Regions from separate parts of the Gordonia sp. DT101 genome, predicted to be linked through region 4. Evidence: predicted binding sites of a transcription regulator. Region 4 holds the regulator's gene; each other region holds the start of a gene.
The links. Region 4 encodes LexA, which represses DNA repair genes until DNA is damaged. Its sites were predicted from a motif close to CGAACANNTGTTCG; they were not measured.
Positions count from the first base shown of each region.

Region 1: a site for LexA is predicted at 1,334-1,347, ahead of ACLQ3I_RS03595 (DUF222 domain-containing protein). Genes of this name have one in related genera too.
Region 2: a site for LexA is predicted at 3,317-3,330, ahead of ACLQ3I_RS15230 (DUF222 domain-containing protein). Genes of this name have one in related genera too.
Region 3: a site for LexA is predicted at 3,393-3,406, ahead of ACLQ3I_RS05960 (DUF222 domain-containing protein). Genes of this name have one in related genera too.

Region 1 covers NZ_JBNCLX010000001.1:718,382-723,605, reverse strand. The annotation lists gene ACLQ3I_RS03595 (DUF222 domain-containing protein) at 83-1,318, opposite strand; gene ACLQ3I_RS03590 (SGNH/GDSL hydrolase family protein) at 1,452-2,240, opposite strand; gene ACLQ3I_RS03585 (SGNH/GDSL hydrolase family protein) at 2,275-3,039, opposite strand; gene ACLQ3I_RS03580 (SDR family NAD(P)-dependent oxidoreductase) at 3,063-3,824, opposite strand; gene ACLQ3I_RS03575 (acyl-CoA dehydrogenase) at 3,857-5,224, opposite strand, start outside.
Region 2 covers NZ_JBNCLX010000004.1:77,053-82,276, forward strand. The annotation lists gene ACLQ3I_RS15220 (glycoside hydrolase family 3 N-terminal domain-containing protein) at 1-836, shown strand, start outside; gene ACLQ3I_RS15225 (TetR/AcrR family transcriptional regulator) at 911-1,525, shown strand; gene ACLQ3I_RS15230 (DUF222 domain-containing protein) at 1,594-3,312, opposite strand; gene ACLQ3I_RS15235 (acetyltransferase) at 4,001-4,531, shown strand; gene ACLQ3I_RS15240 (hypothetical protein) at 4,897-5,224, opposite strand, start outside.
Region 3 covers NZ_JBNCLX010000001.1:1,251,273-1,256,496, reverse strand. The annotation lists gene ACLQ3I_RS05975 (LGFP repeat-containing protein) at 1-1,009, shown strand, start outside; gene ACLQ3I_RS05970 (hypothetical protein) at 1,065-1,322, shown strand; gene ACLQ3I_RS05965 (IS110 family transposase) at 1,912-2,991, opposite strand; gene ACLQ3I_RS05960 (DUF222 domain-containing protein) at 3,421-4,668, shown strand; gene ACLQ3I_RS05955 (fatty acid desaturase family protein) at 4,869-5,224, opposite strand, start outside.
Region 4 covers NZ_JBNCLX010000006.1:178,911-184,134, reverse strand. The annotation lists gene ACLQ3I_RS20180 (DeoR/GlpR family DNA-binding transcription regulator) at 22-792, opposite strand; gene ACLQ3I_RS20175 (putative PEP-binding protein) at 1,001-2,674, shown strand; gene lexA (transcriptional repressor LexA) at 2,689-3,447, opposite strand; gene ACLQ3I_RS20165 (LysM peptidoglycan-binding domain-containing protein) at 3,685-4,236, shown strand; gene nrdR (transcriptional regulator NrdR) at 4,340-4,831, shown strand; gene hrpA (ATP-dependent RNA helicase HrpA) at 4,911-5,224, opposite strand, start outside.

The DNA of each region.
Region 1 (5,224 bases), on a different contig from region 4:
AATGTGCTGCGCTGGTGTGCGTAACTTTCCCGGTCCGCTGGTCGAGTGGCCGACGAACGTGGTGAGGAGGCGTATCGAGACCTCAGGCGGCGATGTCGTCGAGGTGCATGGTGCGTCGGTGGTAGGCGGGCAATGGTTTTCGGTGTGGGTCAACGGTGCTCGGTGGGATGAGCCAGGGGTGGCGGTCGATGCCGAGGGCGATGTCCCACCTGTGGGCGTGGACCTGGGCGTGGCAGGACGGACATAAGAGGCAGCCGTTGTCGAGGTCGGTGGGTCCGCCGTCGCTCCAGAACACCATGTGGTGGATGTGTGCCCAGGAGGCTGGTGCTCCGCATTTGATGCAGCATTGGTCGCGAGCGATGATGGCTTTGCGTTGGTGGGATGTGAACAGGCGTTGTTCGAAGCCCATGTCCAGTGGTGCGCGGTTGCCGTCGATGATGATCTCGGTGATGCCGGCATCGCACGCCAACATCTTTGCCGTCGCCTGCGATACCGGGCCGAGCCATGGCAGCGACGCGAGGTCGGGGGTGTCGACCGGGATGGTCAGGTTGATGTGTGTCTTCGGTGCGGTCATGAACGGGGTGTTCGCCGACGTGGCGGCGTCGAGGATCTGTTCGAGCGCATCGGCGCGTTGCGCGCCCGGACTGCGGGCGTCGGGGGAGCCGTCGGGTTCGGGGCGCGCCTGGGTGAGTGAGTCGATGGCGGCGGTCAACTTCTCACCGATCACGACATCGAGATCGCCCTTCACGGCGACTCGCCCGTCGGAGGTGGGGACAACTGCGAACTCGTTGATCCGTCGATCCTCACCCGCGGGCAGTCCGCCGGTTTCGGCGGCGACCTGGTTACCGAGCCCACGTGCGACCTTCTCGATCTCTTTCGGCGTGGCTCCGGACAGCGCGTGGGCGATCAGCGCCTGCTCGTGTTCGAGGCGCTCCTCATCACAGAGCCCGTCGGCGGCGCGACGCATGATGTGCACCATGCCGGCCACCATCGCATCGACATGCTCACCGGAGAACACCCCATCTCCTGCGTAGCCCGGCAGTCGTTGCAGGGACGCCAGTGCTGTGCCGATCCGCAGCCAGCGCGAGGCGACCCCGGGTGCGGCACCCATCTCGATCAGCAGGTTGCACGTTGTGCCGCCGGACTGTGGTGCCACGCCCAACCGGTCGAGCGCCGCGGCGTGGATCGCCAGCCGGTGATCGACAACGTTACGCAGTTCCAGCAACGCCTTGGTGGCGTCGAACACCTGCCGCCCTGACGCTGCATCGGCGACGGTGACCTCACGCGCACAAGCAATGATCGAGCTGATCTCCCCCATGTCATCCAGCATACTCGAACGCGTGTTCGAGTCAAGCATTTCTTCAGTGCCACAAAGAAACTCGCCAATTCTGGCCTCACGCAACTCTCCAGGATATCGCGACGCAACGACAAGATCGGCCGGGCTCGAGGGATCAGCCGAGCAACTCGCGCAGGCCCTCCGCCACCGCCGCCATTCCCTCGGCGTTGGGATGGAAGGAAGCGCCGATCCGGTTCAGATCGGTGAAGAACCCGAAGACCCAGGGTGCCGCGTCACCGAGCGCATGGGCTTCGCTCAACGAAGACGCGGAAAACAGTTCGGCACCGGACCGATCTGCGGCCACCAGGTGCGCCTCGCGCACGGCGGCCTGAATGCGGCGCGCCTTTGCCAGATCTGCTGCGGGAAAAGGGACGTCATGTCCGGCGACGGTGCGGTCACCGACGGCGGTCAGATAGTCGACCAGAACGATCCGTGCTCGTGGAGCGCGTTCGCGTACTTCACCGACCACCACGACGAGACCATCGGCGGTGCGCTCGATGTCGGCACTCGTCGGATCCGGAACGGGGTCGCTGACCATTCCGGCCACCAGCTTCGCGATCGGTGATGCCGGAGCATGTTGTCGCCACGCCGCGGCGAGCATGAAGCCGATGTACTGCAGATCGTTTCCACCCGCTGTGACGGTGACGACGTCGGCCTCCGCAGGCAGCTTGTCGATCTGCGGCCCGAATCGTGTTCCGGTCGGCGAGATCTGCTCGGTGCGGACGATGTTGTCTGTCGTCGCACCCGACACCGAGAGGTCAACCAGGCGGGCGTCGAGATGCTCGGCGAGGAGATGGGCATAGTTCCGTGTGGAGCGCATTGCCGCCGAATCGTCCATCGGCGAAATTCCGGGGCCGGCCGCATAGGAGCTTCCCAGGGCAGCGATGCGGCGGATGTGGGACACCTGGCCATCGTGCCAGGGTCGCCGAGCGCGACGACTACCGCGTTGTGGCTCGTGGTTCGACGGCGATCCAGGTCGGGTGCTTCGCATCCCGATCATCTCCCGACGATCGGCCTCGGAGTCGCCGGATGACCCACGGGGCCAGGTGACTACGCGTGAAACGCAGATCTTCGGTCCAGCGGTATCCGATGATCGGTTCCACCGGCCGGTCGGGCATCGCAAGCGTGTGGACGCCGATGGCGCGTAGGACATGTGCCGCAACCCGCTGATGGCCGATCGGATTGAGGTGGAGTCGATCGTCGGACCAGTAGGCCGGTCGCCGGATCTCGCTGTCGTGGAACATGTCGACGAACGTCAGATCCTCGTCGGCGGCCAGGGTGGCGATCTCGGTGGTGAGGAACTCGCCGCGGGACCGGATGGTGTCGCGGAACGGCAACCCAGACGAGGGGTCCGCGCCGGCGAGCAGGACGACCTCGATCCCCGCGTCGCGGCATCGTCGGACCGCTTGGCGGGTGAGCTCGATCAACCGCGCGAGATCCCCGCCCGGACGCAACATGTCGTTGCCGCCCCCGTTGAAGGTGAGCAGGGTGGGCAGTGGATTCAATGCGAGTGCCGTATCGACCTGTTCGGTGGCGATCGGTTCCAGGAGGCGCCCACGGATCGCGAGATTGGCGTACTCGACGCCACCGTGCTCGGCCGCGAGACCTTCCGCGACCAGGTCGGCCCACCCGCGAGGATGGACGCCGTCCGGCTCATCGCCGACGCCTTCGGTGAAACTGTCGCCGATAGCAACGTATCGCATTGTGCCCCCGTGTCTTCCGGTCTCTAGGTGATGGTCACGCCGCCGTCGACCGGGATGGTCTGCCCGGTCACGTAACCCGATGCCGGCGAGGCCAGCCACACAGCCGTCGCCGCCAGTTCCTCGCCCTGGCCCATCCGGCCGAGGAGAACGCGCGGCAGCTGGGACTCCAGGTAGCCGTCGTGGTAGGTGTCGGTCATCTCGCTCTCGAAGAATCCCGGCGCGATCGCATTGACCCGGATTCCCTTGCGCGACGCCCATTGCTGAGCCAGATCGCGGGTGAGTCCGATGACGCCGGCCTTGCTGGCCGCGTACGCGGCCTGGGGGAGTCCGGCGGTGGTGATGCCCAGGACGCTGGAGATGTTGACGACCGCGCTGCCGGGCTGCATGACCCGAGCGCACGCCTGCGCCATCCAGTACGACCCGTTGAGGTTGACATCGACAACAGAGCGGAACTGATCGGGGGTCTCGCGGGTCGCCGGGACCGCGGTACCCACACCGGCGTTGTTGATCAGGACGTCCACCCGGCCGAAGGCTTCCATCGCCGCATCGATGACGGCCTGGCACTGGTCGGGATCGGCGACGTCCGCGGGCACGCACAGCGCTTTGCGGCCCAGGGCCTCCACCTTGGCTGCGGTGTCGGCGAGGCGCTCGGCGCGCCGGGCGGCGAGCACGATGTCGGCTCCGGCCTCGGCGAACCCGGTGGCGAACGACACCCCGAGACCCGACGACGCGCCGGTGACGACAACGACCTTGTCGGTCAGGTTGAACATGTCCAGCAGGGGCATGTGATGACTCCTTGGGTCGGTGCGGTGGCCGGTCAGAACCAGGCCGGGTCGGTGTCCAGGGTGGTGCGATCGAGCGCGGCGACCAGCGACAGCTGCGCAGCCGTCTTCGGCAGTTCGTAGCGGAAGAAGTACTGGGCGGCAGCACGTTTGCCGTCGTAGAAATCGCCCGTCCGGTCCGCGGCCGCCAGCAGCTGCTCGAGCCACATCCAGGCCACGACGATGTGTCCGGCCGCCTCCAGATACGCGGTGGCGTTGGCGAGCGACAGCGCCGGATCGCCGGCCGACCACACCTGTGCGGTGGTGGTGACCAGCTGGTCGACAGCCTTCCGGAGGTCGGTGGCGTACTCCGCGGTGCTCTCGCCCGAGGCCGCGCGGTCGATGGTCGCGCCGATCGTCTCGGCGAGCAGGGCGAGGCCTGCGCCGCCGTTCATGACCACCTTGCGGCCGAGCAGGTCGAGTCCATGGATGCCGTGGGTACCCTCGTGAATCGGGTTCAGCCGGTTGTCGCGGTAGTACTGCTCGACGTCGAATTCCTTGGTGTAGCCGTAGCCGCCGTGAACCTGGATGGCCAGGCTGTTGGCCTCCAGACACCACTGTGACGGCCAGCTCTTCGCGATCGGGGTGAGCACATCGAGGAGGAGACCCGCCCGGGCCTGGTCGTCGCCGCTGCTGGTGGACTGTTCGTCGACCAACTTGCTGCAGTACAGGCCGAGCGCGAGAGCGCCCTCCACGTAGGACTTCTGGGCGAGCAACATGCGCTTGACGTCGGCGTGCTCGATGATCGGCACGGGTTTGCTCGCCGGGTCCTTCTGGTCCACCGGTCGGCCCTGCGTGCGGACCTTCGCGTACTCGAGCGATGCGAGGTACCCCGCGTATCCCAGTGACGTGGCCAGGAATCCGACCCCGATCCGTGCCTCGTTCATCATGTGGAACATGTAGCTGAGGCCGCGGTGTTCCTCGCCGACGAGGTAGCCGACGGCGCCTGTCTCCGACGTCGGCGAGTGCGTGCCGTCGCCGAAGTTCAGCAGCGTGTTGGTGGTCGCGCGGTTGCCCATCTTGTGGTTGAGGCCGACGAGGGCAACGTCGTTGCGGGTGCCGTCCGCCAGGTACTTGGGCACGATGAACAAGGAGATGCCCTTGACGCCGGGCCCGCCTCCGGGTGCCTTCGCGAGCACGAGATGCACGATGTTCTCGGAGAGTTCGTGGTCGCCTGCGGAGATCCACATCTTGGTGCCGGTGATCCGGTACGTGCCGTCGGGCATCGGCTCGGCCTTGGTGGTGATGTCGGCGAGCGACGATCCGGCCTGCGGTTCCGAGAGGCACATCGTGCCGAAGTACCGGCCCTCGACCATGGGGCGTACCCAGGTGTCGAGTTGCTCGGGGGTGCCGTACTCGGCGAT
Region 2 (5,224 bases), on a different contig from region 4:
GCATCTCGCGGAACAGCAAGATCCCGCTGATGGTCACGGTGGACCAGGAGGGCGGGCGTGTCTCGCGGTTGTCGTCGCTGGGTATCGACAGCCCGTCGGCCCGCGAACTCGCGCAGACCAAGACCCCCGCCCAGGTGCAGGCACTGGGCCAGTCGATGGGCCGGCAGTTGCGGCAGCTGGGGGTCACCGTGAACTTCGCGCCGGACGTGGACGTGAGTGCCGAGGCCGACGACGAGGTGATCGGTGACCGGTCGTTCAGCAATGACCCGGCCGTCGTCACCGAGTACGCGGGGGCCTTCTCCGCCGGTCTGCAGTCGGCCGGGATCACCCCGGTGTACAAGCACTTTCCCGGGCATGGGCACGGTTCCGGCGATTCACATCTCGGCGTCGTGGTGACGCCGCCGCTCGCGTCGCTGGAGAAGAGTGACCTGGTGCCGTATCGCACCCTGCTCAAGAACCCGGGCAACGCGGCGGTGATGGTCGGCCACCTGATCGTCCCGGGGCTGACCGGCCCGGAGACCCCGTCCAGCATCAGCCCCCGGGCGATCGGCATGTTGCGGACCGGGCAGCCCTACGGCGGACCGCCCTTCAACGGCGTGGTCTTTTCCGACGACCTGTCCGGCATGGCCGCCATCAGCGCTCGTTATCCCATTGAGCAGGCGGTGCCGATGGCCATCGAGGCGGGCTCCGACGTCGCGTTGTGGCTGGCCACCGACCACGTGAGCTCCGTTCTCGACTCGCTACAGCGGGAGGTCGCGGCCAAGCGGCTCACGATGGCCCGGGTGGACCGCTCGGTGGTGCGGATTCTCCGGTCGAAAGGCGTTCTCACCTGCTGAACTTACCGGCTGGTAAGTAATCCGGTAAGCTCTGAACACTCAGGTGTCGGTGTTGGCGTGCGAAGAGGTGTGTGATGGCAGGCGGGACGAAGCGGTTGCCCCGCGCGGTGCGGGAGCAACAAATGCTGGACGCCGCCGTCAAGGTTTTCTCGGAAAACGGCTTCCGCGAGGCGTCGATGGACTCGATCGCCGCCGAGGCAGAGATCAGCAAACCGATGCTCTACCTCTATTACGGCTCCAAGGACGAACTGTTCAGCGCCTGCATCGAGCGCGAGTCCGGTCGCTTCATCGAGGCGATGAGCGTCGGTTTCGATCCATCGCTGAGGCAGCGGGAGCAGGCTCGGACCGTCGTGAAGGAGTTCCTTCGCTACGTCGACGAGAACCGCCAGTCGTGGAAGGTGCTCTATCGCGTCGCGGTCGGTACGGCGAGCTTCTCGCACTTCGTCTCCGACAGTCGGGCTCGTGTCACCGAGATGGTCACCGAACTGATCCGCGCCGGCACCACGGTCGAGGGCGCCCGCGACATCGACTTCGAGCTCACCGCCGTCGCACTCGTCGGTGCCGGTGAGGCCGTCGCCGACCGGATCACCGAGGGCGACGTGGACCTCGACACCGCGACCGACCTCCTCGTCGGCATCACCTGGCGCGGACTCAAGGGGGTCGGGACGGCGGACGCCGTCGCGGAGTGAACCGCTCCATCCCCCGCAAGACACCCAGAACTGTCTCGCGAGGTGTCAGGCCGAATGTCACACCCACATCAGAACGGCGGCGGATTCTCCGCGTTCCAGCGGTCGATTTCACGTTTGCTGGCGCGTTTCACCGATTCTGCACGGCGTGAACGTATCTGATCGATGCGTTGTCGCGCGGGGTGGTCGGTCGGTTGGTCTGGTGGTGCAAGACTGGTGAAAAGGTCACGGCCGGTGTAGGCGTTGCCCAGGTACATGTGGCCGTCCGGTGATTGGAAGAACACGGTGCCCATCTCGTCTTGGTAGTCGCGCCATCCTGGGTCGAAGGTTTTGAATCTGTGGTGGAATCTGCACAGCGGCTTGAGGTTTCGCCGGTTGGTTTTACCGCTGGCCTTGCCGTGGGGCGTTGTGTGGTCGAGGTCGGCGCGCCAGACCGGATTGCTGCATCCGGGGAAGGTGCAACACAACTCGCCGCACCTGATCAGTTCGGCCAGCTTGCGGCCCGGCCGGTAGCGACGTTCGGCCCTCGCGCGCCGGGCGTGAGCAGGATTGTGCCAGTGATCGTCCTTGTCCTTGTCCTTGTGTCTGTGGTCGTCGGTGTCGCTGTGGTCGCTGTGGTCGGTGTGGACGTAGGACCGGTGGGCCTCGGCCAGCAGATTGCGAACGGTCTCGGCGTCGATGACACCGTGCCCGTCGAGGAACGCCGGGTCATCGTCGCGTCCGAGCAGTGTGGATAAATTCACGACGATGTGGAATGTGGGTCGCGGTGCGCCGTCACGCGGTTGGGCCGAGGACGTATCGCTGACATCCGACTGAGAGGCCATGGCCCTCTCGGACTGGTCGGGTGTATCAGCCTGTGCGACAGTGCCGTCGGTGGGCGACGGCACGTCCGGGGTGGCCTCGAACGATTCGGCAGTGTCGAACGGGTCGACGGTGTCGGGAGCACCGCTCAGGCAGTCCTGGCAACGGCATTCGAGCACCGTGTGTCCGCCGGCCAGGGCCACGAATCCGTCCAGGCGTCGTTGTGCTTTGGTACGCGGGTCATCGTCGTGGACGTCGGCGGCCATCGCGTCGAGTTTCGCGTTGACGGCAGCAGCGTGTTCGGCGGGTAGGCTTGCCGACATCCGCGACTGGCCGGGCGTATGCCGATCCGAGCGCACCGTTATCGCCCGATCCTTGGCGACAACCTCGCGACGTTTGCGGGTGGCACCAGCATCGGTCCGGGCGATCGTTGCGTCGAGCATCGTCAGGAAACGTGTCATCGACATCGGCGCACGATTCTCGATCTCACCCACCAGTGCGGTGTCGAGTGACCCCATCTTCTCCTGGTCGACCAGCTCGCTGCGTTTGACCACCATCAGGAACCGCGGCAGGTCGATGCGTCCGATGGCCAACATGCCACCGACGAAGGGCAACTGATTGCGCATCACACTGCCGGCGACGATCAACTCACGCGCCCGCGCGGGTGTGACGGTCAGGGCCGCACCGACTTCGGCGATCGTCTTTTCCAGCCCGTTGGGACCGTAGCGTCCGCGAGGGTCGTCGCCGGCACGGCCGAGCATCGCGGTGGCCGAGATGGTCTGTGGGTCGGCCTCACCCGAACCGACCGCGGCTGCCGCCGTCGTTAGGTAATCTTCCTCGTGCTCTTCATGAATCAGGCTGATGGCCTGCAACATTCGGAAGTCGGCAGAGGCACTCACGGCCGCGCAGTGGTATAACACCTCGATCAACTCGGCAGCGCAATGATCCTGATCGGCACGCAACTGCTCGAGCAGCATTCCTTCGGACATGATTCGAACATACATTCGACCACCGACAAGTTTGGCCGCTTCGTCGTAGCCGGGATCCGAGCCGTCGGCCGACCGGCAGTTCGATCGCGACGTGTTGCCGAAGCCGGGTGGGCTGTCGAGAAGCGGACCGACATCGTCTTCGCGCTGGACCGGTCGCAGGCGTAGCACCTCGCCGGCGGTTCCCACACCGGATTTGACAGATTTGTACCTCTCCTTTAATCAGGAGATCGATCAACGATCGCGGCGAGCGAGATGGCGGAGATGCGGCTGCTGCCGCCGGCGGGTCCTTTGCGGGAGGTTTGGTCGGGGGAGCTGCTGCCGGAGCAGTGGTCGGGTCTTTCGCGGGTCCAGTCGGTACCGCGATCGGTGCCGGTATCGGTGCCGCCATCGGGAGTAAGGCCGGAGCTGATGCGGCCAAGGTTGTGAAAGGGTGTTCGACTGATGCGGCAACGTGACGCCGATCATGGCAAGCGGAAGGCTCGGCATCAAGCGAGGTCAGCCTCAACATCGTGGAGTGCACAAAACTCGCCGGCGGAGCCGAGACGACTCTCGTCGTCATTGTCGGACGGGACCTTGAACTTCATGATTTTCACTCCTTTGGTCTGTAGCCCCTCGATCCTCGCCTTCGTCGTCGGTCTACTCAGCGGCGGTGCACTCTCCCCGTGACACGAACGAATCGTGACGACTCATGATTGCCGCCACTGAATATGCGATCGTCCGCTTCGGCTGCACGGTGACACTATGCGCGACAACGGAATCCCTGGACTTCACGCCTCCGCCCGCCTGGTATGAGCTGGATGCCGAGTCGGCGCACGCCGCGATGGCGAGTCGAGTGCTGTTGCGCTCGACCACTCCGACCCTGAGGTTTGTTCCCAACGTAGCCGTCCAGTATTTCGATCTCGGCACGACCGACGTGATAGACCTCGCGGAGATCGACACCAGTTTCGACATCGGCGCCCTCGACAGTGGCACGATCCTGAACCATGGCGTAAGGCCCGACGGGAATCTCAGCGTGGACGAGGGTACCTATCGAGCCGACGGCGAGGAACTTCGAGTCCGGCGGTCGCAACTCGCCTACCTGACGCCCGCGGGGCACTCCATGCTCTCGATCCTCACGGCCACCACCGCCGACGGCGATTGGAACAGCATGGAATTCGAGATCAGAGAGATGGAGGAGCGTTGGATCAGGACCACAACCCCACCGAGTGGCGTCGCGTGAAAACGTACTTCACCGGAAAGGTGTCCATGCTCGTCACCTACCCGATCCTGGGTTTCGGTGCCGGCATGCTCCTCGGCTACTTCACCGGCTGAGTTCGCCCGATGTCGGATGACTCCGTCGCCGGTGCAGTCCAAGTCGATCCGCGGGTCGTGGTAGTGCCACCGCAGCGAGCCGGACTGAGAGGAGGGGCTCGGGTATTGAGGTTTCGTGTTACCAGGAGGTGCAGTTACAAGCCCCGGCGTTGCTGAGCGTTCCGCGGAACGTCGCGAGCGATGTCTGAAGACGGCCGTGAGAAATCAATACGAGTCAGCGCATTTCGGCCAGCCGACGAGGCAGACCTTCATGCGTCGGGCGTGCAGCGGTGACTACTCGTTTGCGTCCTGGACACTACGACTCAGCGTCGTGATCGAACCATCCTTGAAGACGATGGCGCTACAACCAAATTCGTTTGTCGAACCAAGACTTCCATACTGCGGCAGCGATCCGGGCAGAGCAACCGTTCCGTGGATCTCCCATGCAGCGAGCACGTCGGTGTTCGACTTGTGCTCGCGCTGAAGTATGCCAAGCCCATCTTCGGTGACAATTGTCTTGTGTGCATCGACGTCGGAGAAGCTGGCTGAGGATGTCAATACCGCGATTTGTTGTTGTCCAATGTCGTTCGCCTTGAGCTCAATGCTGATGTCATTTCGAATC
Region 3 (5,224 bases), on a different contig from region 4:
CGGCACCATCTACGACCAGTGGGCTGCGGCCGGCTACGAACGCAGCGACCTCGGCTACCCCGTCTCTGATGCGACCGTGGCGGCCGGATCATCGGTCGAGGAGCAGGAGTTCCAGAACGGTCGTCTCTACTCCTCGGGGGCACGACTCACCGCCGATCTGATCCCGGCCGGGCTGTCATTCGGTCTTCCCAGCCTGGGAACGCTCACGGTGGAAGCGGTCACCGACGGCGTCACCTTTCATGGCGACGGCTTCGACGTCACACTCCTCAAGCGGAGCGAGATCTACGCGGAGATTGGCATCGACATCCTGGGAGCACAGGCGCCGCGCGATTTCACGATGCTTCTGCCGGTACCTGCCGGATTCCGACTCCAGGCCGACGGTGGCCGCGTGGACCTGCTGGCCCCTGACTCGAGCGTTATCGCGGCCATTGGGCTCCCGATTGCGACAGATTCTGCGGGCGCGCTGGTCGATGTCAGTGCGGTTACCGCGGGGAGCAGTGTGACGTTCCAGTTCGACAAGACTGCACGCGTGCCCGTCGATTCTCTGTTCGAAGCTGCCACCAGCAGCTACGACGATTTCATGAGCATCGGCACGCAGCAGCGATGGGTCTGCGGCACCAATCCGAACGACTGCCGTCGCGCCTTCCCCGCGCAGTCGATGGCTCAGAAGATCTCGTTGCAGGAGTTCCCCGGTGCTGATCAGGGGGACAACCGAGCCGATGCGGCGCGGCACTGCTTATGGCAGGCATACACCACGGAGATGGCCAACGAAGACTTCGCGATACAGATCGCCGACGCCCACGAGCAGGACGCACCCGGCACCCCACAGGCCAACGCGATGGATGCGTACAACAACGTGACCGGACGCGCGGTCGGCCTGCGCAACGAAGGTAATCACGCCGGCATCGAGGATACGAGTCTTCGCTATGCACACGAGGCCCGTATCGTTCCGGACCTGGTCGGTCTGGACAATGAAGATGGCAACGATCTCATCGTCTTGAAAGACTGACAGGATGGACCACTCGAAAACTGACGCCCGGTCAACTCCGACGGGTCCCCCGCAGATGGCCTGGGCCTTGGTGCAAGGCCTCTGCGGCCTTCCTGCCGGAGCGCTCTGGTGGACCGCGTTTCTGGCCGTGCCAGAAGTCGGCCATTGGATGATCAATGCGCTTGTTCTGGCCCCGCTCCTCGCGGTGCTGGTCGCGATCCTGCTGCACACCAAGTGGCCGTTATTCAGAGTTTTCGGGTGGTCACTGGTGGTGGGGACGGTGGTCTACGGCTACTTGTTCACCTTCGGCGTCCTGATCCACATCGGATGGTAGAAACGTGCAACACGTGGGCAGGGCGAGGTGCCGTCGGGGGACAACCCCGACGGCACCACCACCGCGAGAAACCACACGAGTTCATTGAATTGACTTCTTACGACCTGGTTGGCGGCGCCAAGGATGACCGCGGATTCGGTCATCAACCTGAGATAGCCACACGCCTGGACGCCGAGTCGCTCACCGATGCACAGATCGGCTGCTGGCTCCGGGGGCACAGGGCACGGCGGCAACTGCGGGTCGGCGTCACTCTTGCAAACAACCCTGAGGTACAGCAGGTGGGCGACCAAAAATTGAACTGGTGTTGACCGATGAGGACCGGGAGACGCTGACGCGAACTGCCCACTGCTCCCGGTTTCGGGCCAGTACACCATCTGGTGTGGCTGCACCGCCCCCCCCAGTACGATTTCCGAGGCGAAAGCGATCAGGCCATCGACAGCCACTACATCGCCGCGTGATTCACCGTCCCCGACACAGCCTGTAACGAGGGTCGGGGGGAACGCCACCATCACTGGCGCCAAAGCACAGATCTACTCCACCGAGGGCTACTCCCACCACCAATTCACCCGTTGGCCCCAAGTCTCCGGGATCAACGGCGCCAACCAGTACGTGAACTGCCAAGAGCTGCCTGACTACATGGGCGCGAGACTGCTGAATGATCGTCTCTCATTGTGCGCCATAACCGTTTCGCCACTTGTCGTTTGAGGCAGCGCATCGCCTCGCGTGAGGTCTTCCCTTCGGACATCTTGCGCTGGTGGTAGGCGTATCCGTCGCTGCTGGGTGTTCTGGCTTGAGTAACGGCGACGATGTGGATCGCCGAGTTCAGAGTGCGATCGCCGTAGCGTGAGAGCCGGTGACGTTGTTTGTCGGCACTGGCGACCTCGACAGGAGCGGTACCGGTGTAGCTCGCGAATGCAGCCTCGTTCGCGAAGCGGGTCGGATCACCGGTCCGAGCGAGAATCCTTGCCGCAGTCGCGATCCCGACGCCATTAATCTTCATCAGCTTTGTGCCACTCGCAGCGAGCTCGGTCTTGACTCGGGTGCTGAGGTCGTCAATCTGAAACTGGATTCGCCGCAGGTCGCCGACTATCTCGAGGGCGACGTTCTTACGCATCGCGTCTGCCTGAGTCTCGGGCCGGAACGCTTTGAGCTGCTTGGCGGCGTCTTCGGTGTCGAAATCACGTCCAATGCCGCCCGGGAACAGCTCTCGCAGCAGCGCGTGGAGCTGATTGACGAGCCGCCCGTTCTGCTTGACCAGGTCGACCCGGCGTTCGTCGAGGACTCGCAAGACACCGGTTTGGCCTTCTGGGGCGACCGGCCGAAAATCGCCCTGACTGAATGCCACACACGCCGCCGCAGCGGCATCGATGCGGTCGTTCTTGCGGCGGCCACCACGCGAGAGTTGACGCACCCGGGCCGTCGCCGTCGATGGGACATCGACGACCGCCTCACCGCGGCTGACCAACCACTGCGTGAGATGGTGCCCGAGCCCGGAAGCGTTCTCCACGGCCCAAATCCGATCCGGCCACGCCTTGGACCATGTGATGAGCTGTGCGTAATCGTCGAACGATGACCTGATCCGCACAGATCCGAGATCCCGGTTGTTGGCCGAGTTCACCGCGGTAGCGGTGTGGGTGGACTTGTGCGGGTCGATACCGATCACGATCACTGTGAGGTGCGCCTTCCGAGCAGTGGACAGTGGCAATCCGCTGCCGGCATTCCGACTTCCAGCCACCCAGGGACGGGCGGCGTTCCTGTGTTGAGCCAGGCAGCGAACAGTGACCGCGAGGAAACAGAACCCTCTTAGAGCCAACCCTCCGGCCGGACGGGTGGCAGGAAGCCAGCGAGTCATCCCCGAGGTCACCTACGGCACGCTACGACCCGTAGGTTCGAACACGATGCCGCCCCAACATAGAAGTCGGGAGCCAGATCCGAAGGCGTGACTCCTGTGACTCCTGTTCACGGCAGTCCACTGCAGTCCACTGCAGTCCACTGCAGTCCACTGCAGTCCACTGCAGTCCACTGCTGGTACTGAAAGTCGTTGGGCTAAACCACTATTAGTTCTTGACTCGAACATACATGCGAGTAGTGTGGGGTCATGGGAGCAGCGGGGGATCTCACCATCACCGACATCTTGGGCGAACTGCGTATTGATGCGGAACTCAGCGGTCGCGGCGAATTCGAGGCAATGCAGTCGACCATCAGGGCACGCAACCAGATCGACCATCGTGCAGCCGTCCTCGCCGGTGCACTCGATCGCCTGGGAATCGCCAAAGATCACGGACGGACCACTCGAGAGTTGTTGATCGTCATGGGATTTGCGCCGTCGGCGGCGCAGCGACTGTTGCGCATCGCGGCCGGGGCGGCACAACTCCCGACCCTGGACGCGCACGCTGCCGACGGCGCCATCTCCGGCGAGCACACCGATGCGATCGTGCGCGGCATGAAGCACATCGCGACACGATCGCCGGAACCGATCGATGGGGCGATGCGTCATAAACATGTGACAGATCTTCTCGGACAGTTCTTCTCCGGCGCCACACCCGCCGAGATCATGGATCGCGCACGGACACTCGGCAACCAGATCGCCGCTTCGAGCGAGGGCGGCCTCCCTGCGGCCGAAGATCGGGCGCTCAACACGCTCGATCACGGCAAAGACGATGACGGTCGACTCCAGGTGCGGGCCGACCTCGACGTCGAGGTCGGCGAGAAGTTCCGTGCGGCCATCGACGAGCTGGCAGCGCCCCGGCCAGAACCCGACGGCTCACCGGATGCGCGGTCGACCCAGCGTCGTCAGGCCGACGCCCTGGAGACGCTCCTCGACATCGCCGCCCGCTGTGGCGACACCGCGTCCGCGCCGCGCACCCAGGTGCTGCTGACAGTGCCGGCCGACGCTCCGACGTTGTCGTCGTTGGCGCTCATGGGATCGGTCACCGAGGCCACGATGCGCGCACTTGCATGTGACACGTCGGTCACCACCGTCATCGTCGACGGCGAACGGGTGCCGCTCGACATCAGCCGCGAGAAGCGATTCTTCCCGGCACACCTACGCAAGGCCCTCTACGTTCGCGACCAGTGCTGCATCAAGTGCGGCGCACCTGCCGACCGCACCCACGCCCACCACATCCGTCACTGGGCAGACGGCGGGGACACATGTCTCGTGAACGGCTGCCTGCTCTGTCCGTCGTGTCATGCGGATGTGCATCACCACGGATGGGAGGTGTTCATCGGTTCCGACCAGCATCCATGGCTCATCCCACCGCGGACCGTCGACCCGAGACGCAGACCCCTGCGTGCCTACAACAGACGCGCGCTGACCACCGACGACCTCGCACTGGCCGGCTGACGCTCAACTGGCCCAGCGCTCAACAGGCTCAGCGCTCAACCGTCCCAGCGCAATTGATTTCTCGCACCCGGCAAACAACGGTTCATCCGGCCGGGACCGCATCAGTCCTTTGACAACTCCATAGTGTGAAAAAAGTGAGTGTGAAAGAAGTGTGCGCGCACTGTTGCTCGGGTGGCCGCCCTGACACGGCGGCCGCCCGATCAGCTCGCCGCCTGCACCGGCGCGTTCTTGAGTTCCCGCATCGCAGTGCGTAGACCCCGACGCCGACCGGTCACCGGATCGACCCCGAAGTGGTTCTGTACACCATCGCGCACGGCGAACCGCAACTCCGAGGCAGTCTCGGGCGCATCGTCGGACGTTGCCTTCAACAGCGCGTTGGGCAGCGCGAGCTTGGCGATGGTCCGGAACGACTGAAAATACTGGTGCACAATGGAACCCGTCGTATACGGCAGGTCGTACTTGTCGCACAGTTCACGCACCCGAACGCCGATCTCCTCGTACCGATTGCTCGGCAGATCGGGGAACAGGTGGTGTTCGATCTGGTGGCTCAGGTTGC
Region 4 (5,224 bases):
CGTGTCATGGGGTCCTCTCGGTCACGCGATCACGACATCGATTCCGCGGACCGACAGGGCCGCGGAGGTGGCCGGGTCGATCCCGGCGTCGGTGACCAGCACGTCGATATCTGCGAGATCGGCGAACGAGGACAGGTCCTCGCGATCGATCTTTGATGAATCGGAAAGCACCACTACGCGATTGGCAACCCTGACGATCGCTGCCTTGATGGCGGCCTCGTCCGGATCGGGTGTGGAGAGTCCGTGTGACTCGCTGATCCCGTTCGCACCGACGAAGGCCGTCGAGATGCGTAGTCGCTCCAGGGCCGCCACCGTCTCGGAGCCCACGGTCGCCTGTGTGAGTCCGCGGACACGGCCGCCCAGGACATGGAGGTCCGACGAGTGGTGGCCGGCCAGCGCCGCGGCGATGGGGATGCTGTGGGTGATCAGGGTCAGACGGCGGTCACGTGGCAGGGCGAGGGCGGCCTGGAAGGTGGTGGTGCCGGCGTCGAAGAAGACAGAACCACCGTCCGGTGGGAGGAACCGGATCGCCGCTCGGCCGATGGCGACCTTTTCATGCGTGTGGGTCATCTGTCGTTCGTCGATGCCCAGCTCACCGAACACCGGTGTGGAGCCCGGCCGAACCGCACCGCCGTGTACCCGCTGGAGATGTCCTGCGCGTTCGAGGGTCGCGAGGTCCCGACGGACCGTCTCACTGGTCACGTCGAACAGCGTGGCCAACGCGGCGACGGATGCGCGGCCGTTGGCCCGCACCTGATCGGCGATCGCCTGCTGACGTTCTTCGGCGTACACGGAAGTCCTCGTCTGTTGGAATCTGTGGATTTGTCTGTTGATATATCTGTGTTTACGCCTGTTTATGTTGACAAGTCAAGGTTTTCTTGTAACTTGAATCACATAACCTTCAGTGCGGGCTCATTACCCACAGGACCCGCTGTTCGAGACAGGCCGGTAAGTCCTGGGCCGGAACGGCTCGCGGACCGACGGACGGATAGGGACTTCGGTGACACAGACACAGGTTCTGCAGGGGACGCCGGTGGTGGCGGGTAAGGCCTTCGGACCGGCGATCTGGCCGGGCGCTCGTCCGGAATACGACCCGAGCGCGGCGGAGGCTGCCGTCGCCGAGGACGAGCGTGATGTCGAGACCAAGCGCTTCAGCGACGCCGCCGCGGCGGTGGCGGGACGGCTCCGGGAGCGGGCCTCGCATGCCTCGGGCGCGGCGTCGGAGGTGCTCGTGGCGACCGCGGGTCTGGCCGAGGACCGTGGTTGGGTCGGTGCGGCGTCGGCATTGATCGCCACCGGCACCCCCGCGCCGGCCGCGGCGGTGGCCGCGACCGAACAGTTCGCCGCGATGTTCACCAAGCTCGGCGGACTGATGGCCGAACGGGTCACCGATCTCAACGACGTCCGGGATCGGGTTGTCGCCGAGTTGCTCGGGGTACCCGAGCCCGGCGTACCGGAACCGCCCGTGCCGTCGGTGCTGCTCGCCGACGACCTCGCCCCGGCGGATACTGCCGGACTCGATCCGACACTGATCATCGCGTTGGTCACCCGTCTCGGAGGTCCGACGAGTCACACGGCGATCATCGCCCGTCAGTTGGGGATTCCGTGCGTTGTCGCAGTCGGCCGGCTCGCGACCGTGGCCGTCGGCACCAGAGTGCTCGTCGACGGTACGGCGGGCACTCTGGAGATCGAACCCGACGAGGCGAAGGCGCTCGCCGGTGTCGACGAGAGCCGCCGCAAAGCTGCTGCGGTGGCGTCGTGGACGGGCCCTGGGGCGACCGCGGACGGACATCGGGTCTCGGTGCTCGCGAACGTCGCCGACGGGGCGTCGGCACGGACCGCATCCGGCTATCCGGTCGAGGGGGTCGGGCTGTTCCGCACGGAGCTGGCGTTCCTCGATCGCGCCGAGGCGCCGACGATCGCCGAGCAGACGACGCTGTACCGCGAGGTGATCGACGCGTTCGCCGATCAGAAAGTGGTGATCCGGACGCTCGACGCCGGGTCGGACAAGCCGCTGAAATTCGTGACCCAACTGAATGAGGCCAATCCGGCGCTGGGCGTCCGGGGCAATCGCATCGCCATCGACCATCCCGATATCCGCGCGGTGCAGCTCGATGCGATCGCGGCCGCCGCGCAGGAGGGCGGAGCCACGCCGTGGGTGATGGCCCCGATGATCGCATCGCCTTCCGAGGCAGCGGAATTCGCGGGCGAGGTGCGTCGCCGTGGGTTGGTCGCGGGGGTGATGGTCGAGGTGCCGGCTGCCGCGATCCTGGCTGCGGCGATCCTGGCGGAGGTCGACTTCGTCTCGATCGGCACCAACGATCTGACGCAGTACACGATGGCCGCCGATCGGATGTCGGCCGAACTCGCCACGCTGACGGATCCGTGGCAGCCGGCCGCGCTCGCGCTGATCGACATGGTCGCCCGCGCCGGTCAGGCGGCGGACAAGCCGGTCGGGGTGTGCGGTGAGGCGGCCGCCGATCCGTTGCTGGCGTGTGTGCTCGTCGGCATGGGTGTCAGTTCGTTGTCCGCGGCGCCCGCCGCGGCTGCCCCGGTCGGCGCACGCCTCGCGGAGGTGACTCTCGACCAATGCCGGTCTGCCGCACAAGCGGTGCTGACGACCGCCGGTCCCGCCGAGGCCCGTGCGGTCGCGTCGGCGGCGCTCGACGGCTGACCCTCAGGCGACCCTCACACGCGCCGCATCACCGTGACGACCTTGCCGAGGATCGCGGCCTCGTCGCCGGGGATGGGATCGAAGAGCTCGTTGTGCGGCATCAGCCAGACGTGACCGTCCTTGCGCTTGAACGTCTTCACGGTCGCCTCGCCGTCGATCATTGCTGCGACGATGTCGCCGTTGTCTGCGACGTTCTGTTGCCGGACCACCACCCAGTCGCCGTCGCAGATGGCGGCGTCGATCATCGACTCGCCGACGACGCGCAGCAGGAACAGCGATCCCTCACCGACCAGTTCTCGCGGGAGCGGGAACACGTCCTCGACGGCCTGCTCCGCCAGGATCGGTCCGCCGGCGGCGATCCGACCGAGGACGGGCACGAAGGTCGGCGTGGGCAGCTCCTGACCGTCGGCGAGTCCGGCAGCGGCACCGCCCGGCGGGGTGTGGTCGCCGTCCTGGATGTTCACCGCACGCGGCCGGTTGTGATCGCGCTTGAGCAATCCCTTGCGTTCCAGGGTGCGGAGCTGATGCGCCACCGATGACGTCGAGGTCAGTCCGACCGCGTCGCCGATCTCGCGGATACTGGGCGGATAGCCACGCTCCCGCACGGACTGGCGGATGAACTCCAGGACCCCGCGCTGGCGTGCGGTGAGGGCTGTCTCCGCGAACTCGGGGTCGGCGACGACGGGTGCCGGATCGGACGACTCGTCGGGGGCGTCTACGCTCTCGTGGATCGCGCGGGAGGCTCCGCGCCGCCCGCCGGCCTTGTCGCTCATCGCTGAGTCCTTCCTGTCGGCTGTTGCATCGTCGGCTGTCGCCGAATCGGGTTCGTCTCGCAAAATTGCTGGTCGATCGCGTGTCTCACGGCCGAGGTTAACCGAACCCGCCGACAGGTTCAAACATTTGTTCGACGCGTGTCGAGACTTTGTCGGGGCATCGTGCTACAAATCGAACATGCGTTCCATCGAACATGTGATCGAGGGGACGGCCGATTCGGATCCCAGGAGGACACGATGAGCACAGCCACCTTGACCCGTGAGGCGTCGACCCGCGAGACGCTCGTGCGCGATCTGCCGAGCAGCGGGACCCGGTCCCGCGAGACACCGACGGGCGCGCCGCGACGGCCGGTCACGTCGGGCGTCGGCACGCGTCCCCGGCGCGCCGCCAGGGTCGAGCCGACCCGTCCGGCCGACCGACGTCCGGCCGGGCGTTATAACCCGGGCACGACGATCGTCGGCACCCGGTGTGCGGCACCGGCGGACGATCGGCGGGTCTATGCCCGCCGTCGTGCGGCCGCACTGGCGGTGCTGGTCGGGGGTGCACTGGCCGCGCTCGTCTGGGTCGTCGCCATCGTGGGGACGAACTACGCCGCGTCCGTCGCCCCGCAACCGGTGGGCACCGAGGTGGTGCATGTGCGGCAGGGCGACTCCCTGAGCTCGATCGCCGATCGGGTGGCGCCGGATCTGCCGCGCCAGTCGGTCATCGATCAGATCGTCGAGCGCAACGCCCTGCCCGCCTCGGGCCTCCATGTCGGGCAGGCGCTGATCGCGCCCGCATACCGCTGAGCAACGGACGGTATCCTCCATGGCACAGGTTCCAGCCGGGAACCGGCACGGCGTAGCGAGCATCCGGTGCGCCGGAGTGTCCCGAGATGTGCGTGAGGACAACATGCGCTGCCCGTTTTGTAAGAACGAAGACACCAAGGTCATCGACTCGCGTGTCGCCGATGAAGGGCAGGCGATCCGACGGCGCCGTTCGTGTGCGGAGTGTGGTCGCCGGTTCTCGACGGTGGAGAGCGCCGTGCTGTCGGTGGCGAAACGCAACGGGGTCACCGAGCCGTTCAGTCGTGAGAAGGTGATGCGCGGAGTTCGTCGGGCGTGCCAGGGCCGCGCGGTGGCCGAAGACGCGCTCGCCCAGCTCGCGCAACAGGTCGAGGATGCCGTGCGCGCATCCGGATCGGCCGAGATCCCCAGCAACGAAGTGGGATTGGCGATCCTCAAGCCGCTGCGTGAGCTCGACGAGGTGGCCTACCTCCGATTTGCGTCGGTGTACCGCTCGTTCGACTCGCTCGAGGACTTCCAGCGTGAGATCGATGACCTGCAGGGCGACTTGACGCACGGGAAGACAGTGGACGCCACGGGGTCGATCGTCTCGGAATGACGGCGCCCGGGCGATGTGCGCTCGGACATGCGCTCAGCGGAACCCGTCCAGAGAGCTCAGCGGAACCCGTCCAGAGAGCTCAGCGGAACGCGTCCAGAAAGCGGAGCGCTCGCTTCTCGGAGATCGGATAGGCGGTACCGAGGCGCTGCGAGAACAGACCGACCCGCAGTTCCTCGACCATCCAATGTGCGTACTCGTTGAAGGCATCGCGCCGACCGACGGGGAGCTGGGCGACTCGCTGATTCCAGTGCGCGATCACGCGGTCGACCGCGGCCAGGGCATCGCGATCGCGGCTCGATGATGCCAAGAGGTCGGCCAATCGGTTCTCCGCCGCCTGAAGGTATCGGGGGATCTCGGTGAGATATGTGCGTGGGGTGGCCGCCACGAATCCGT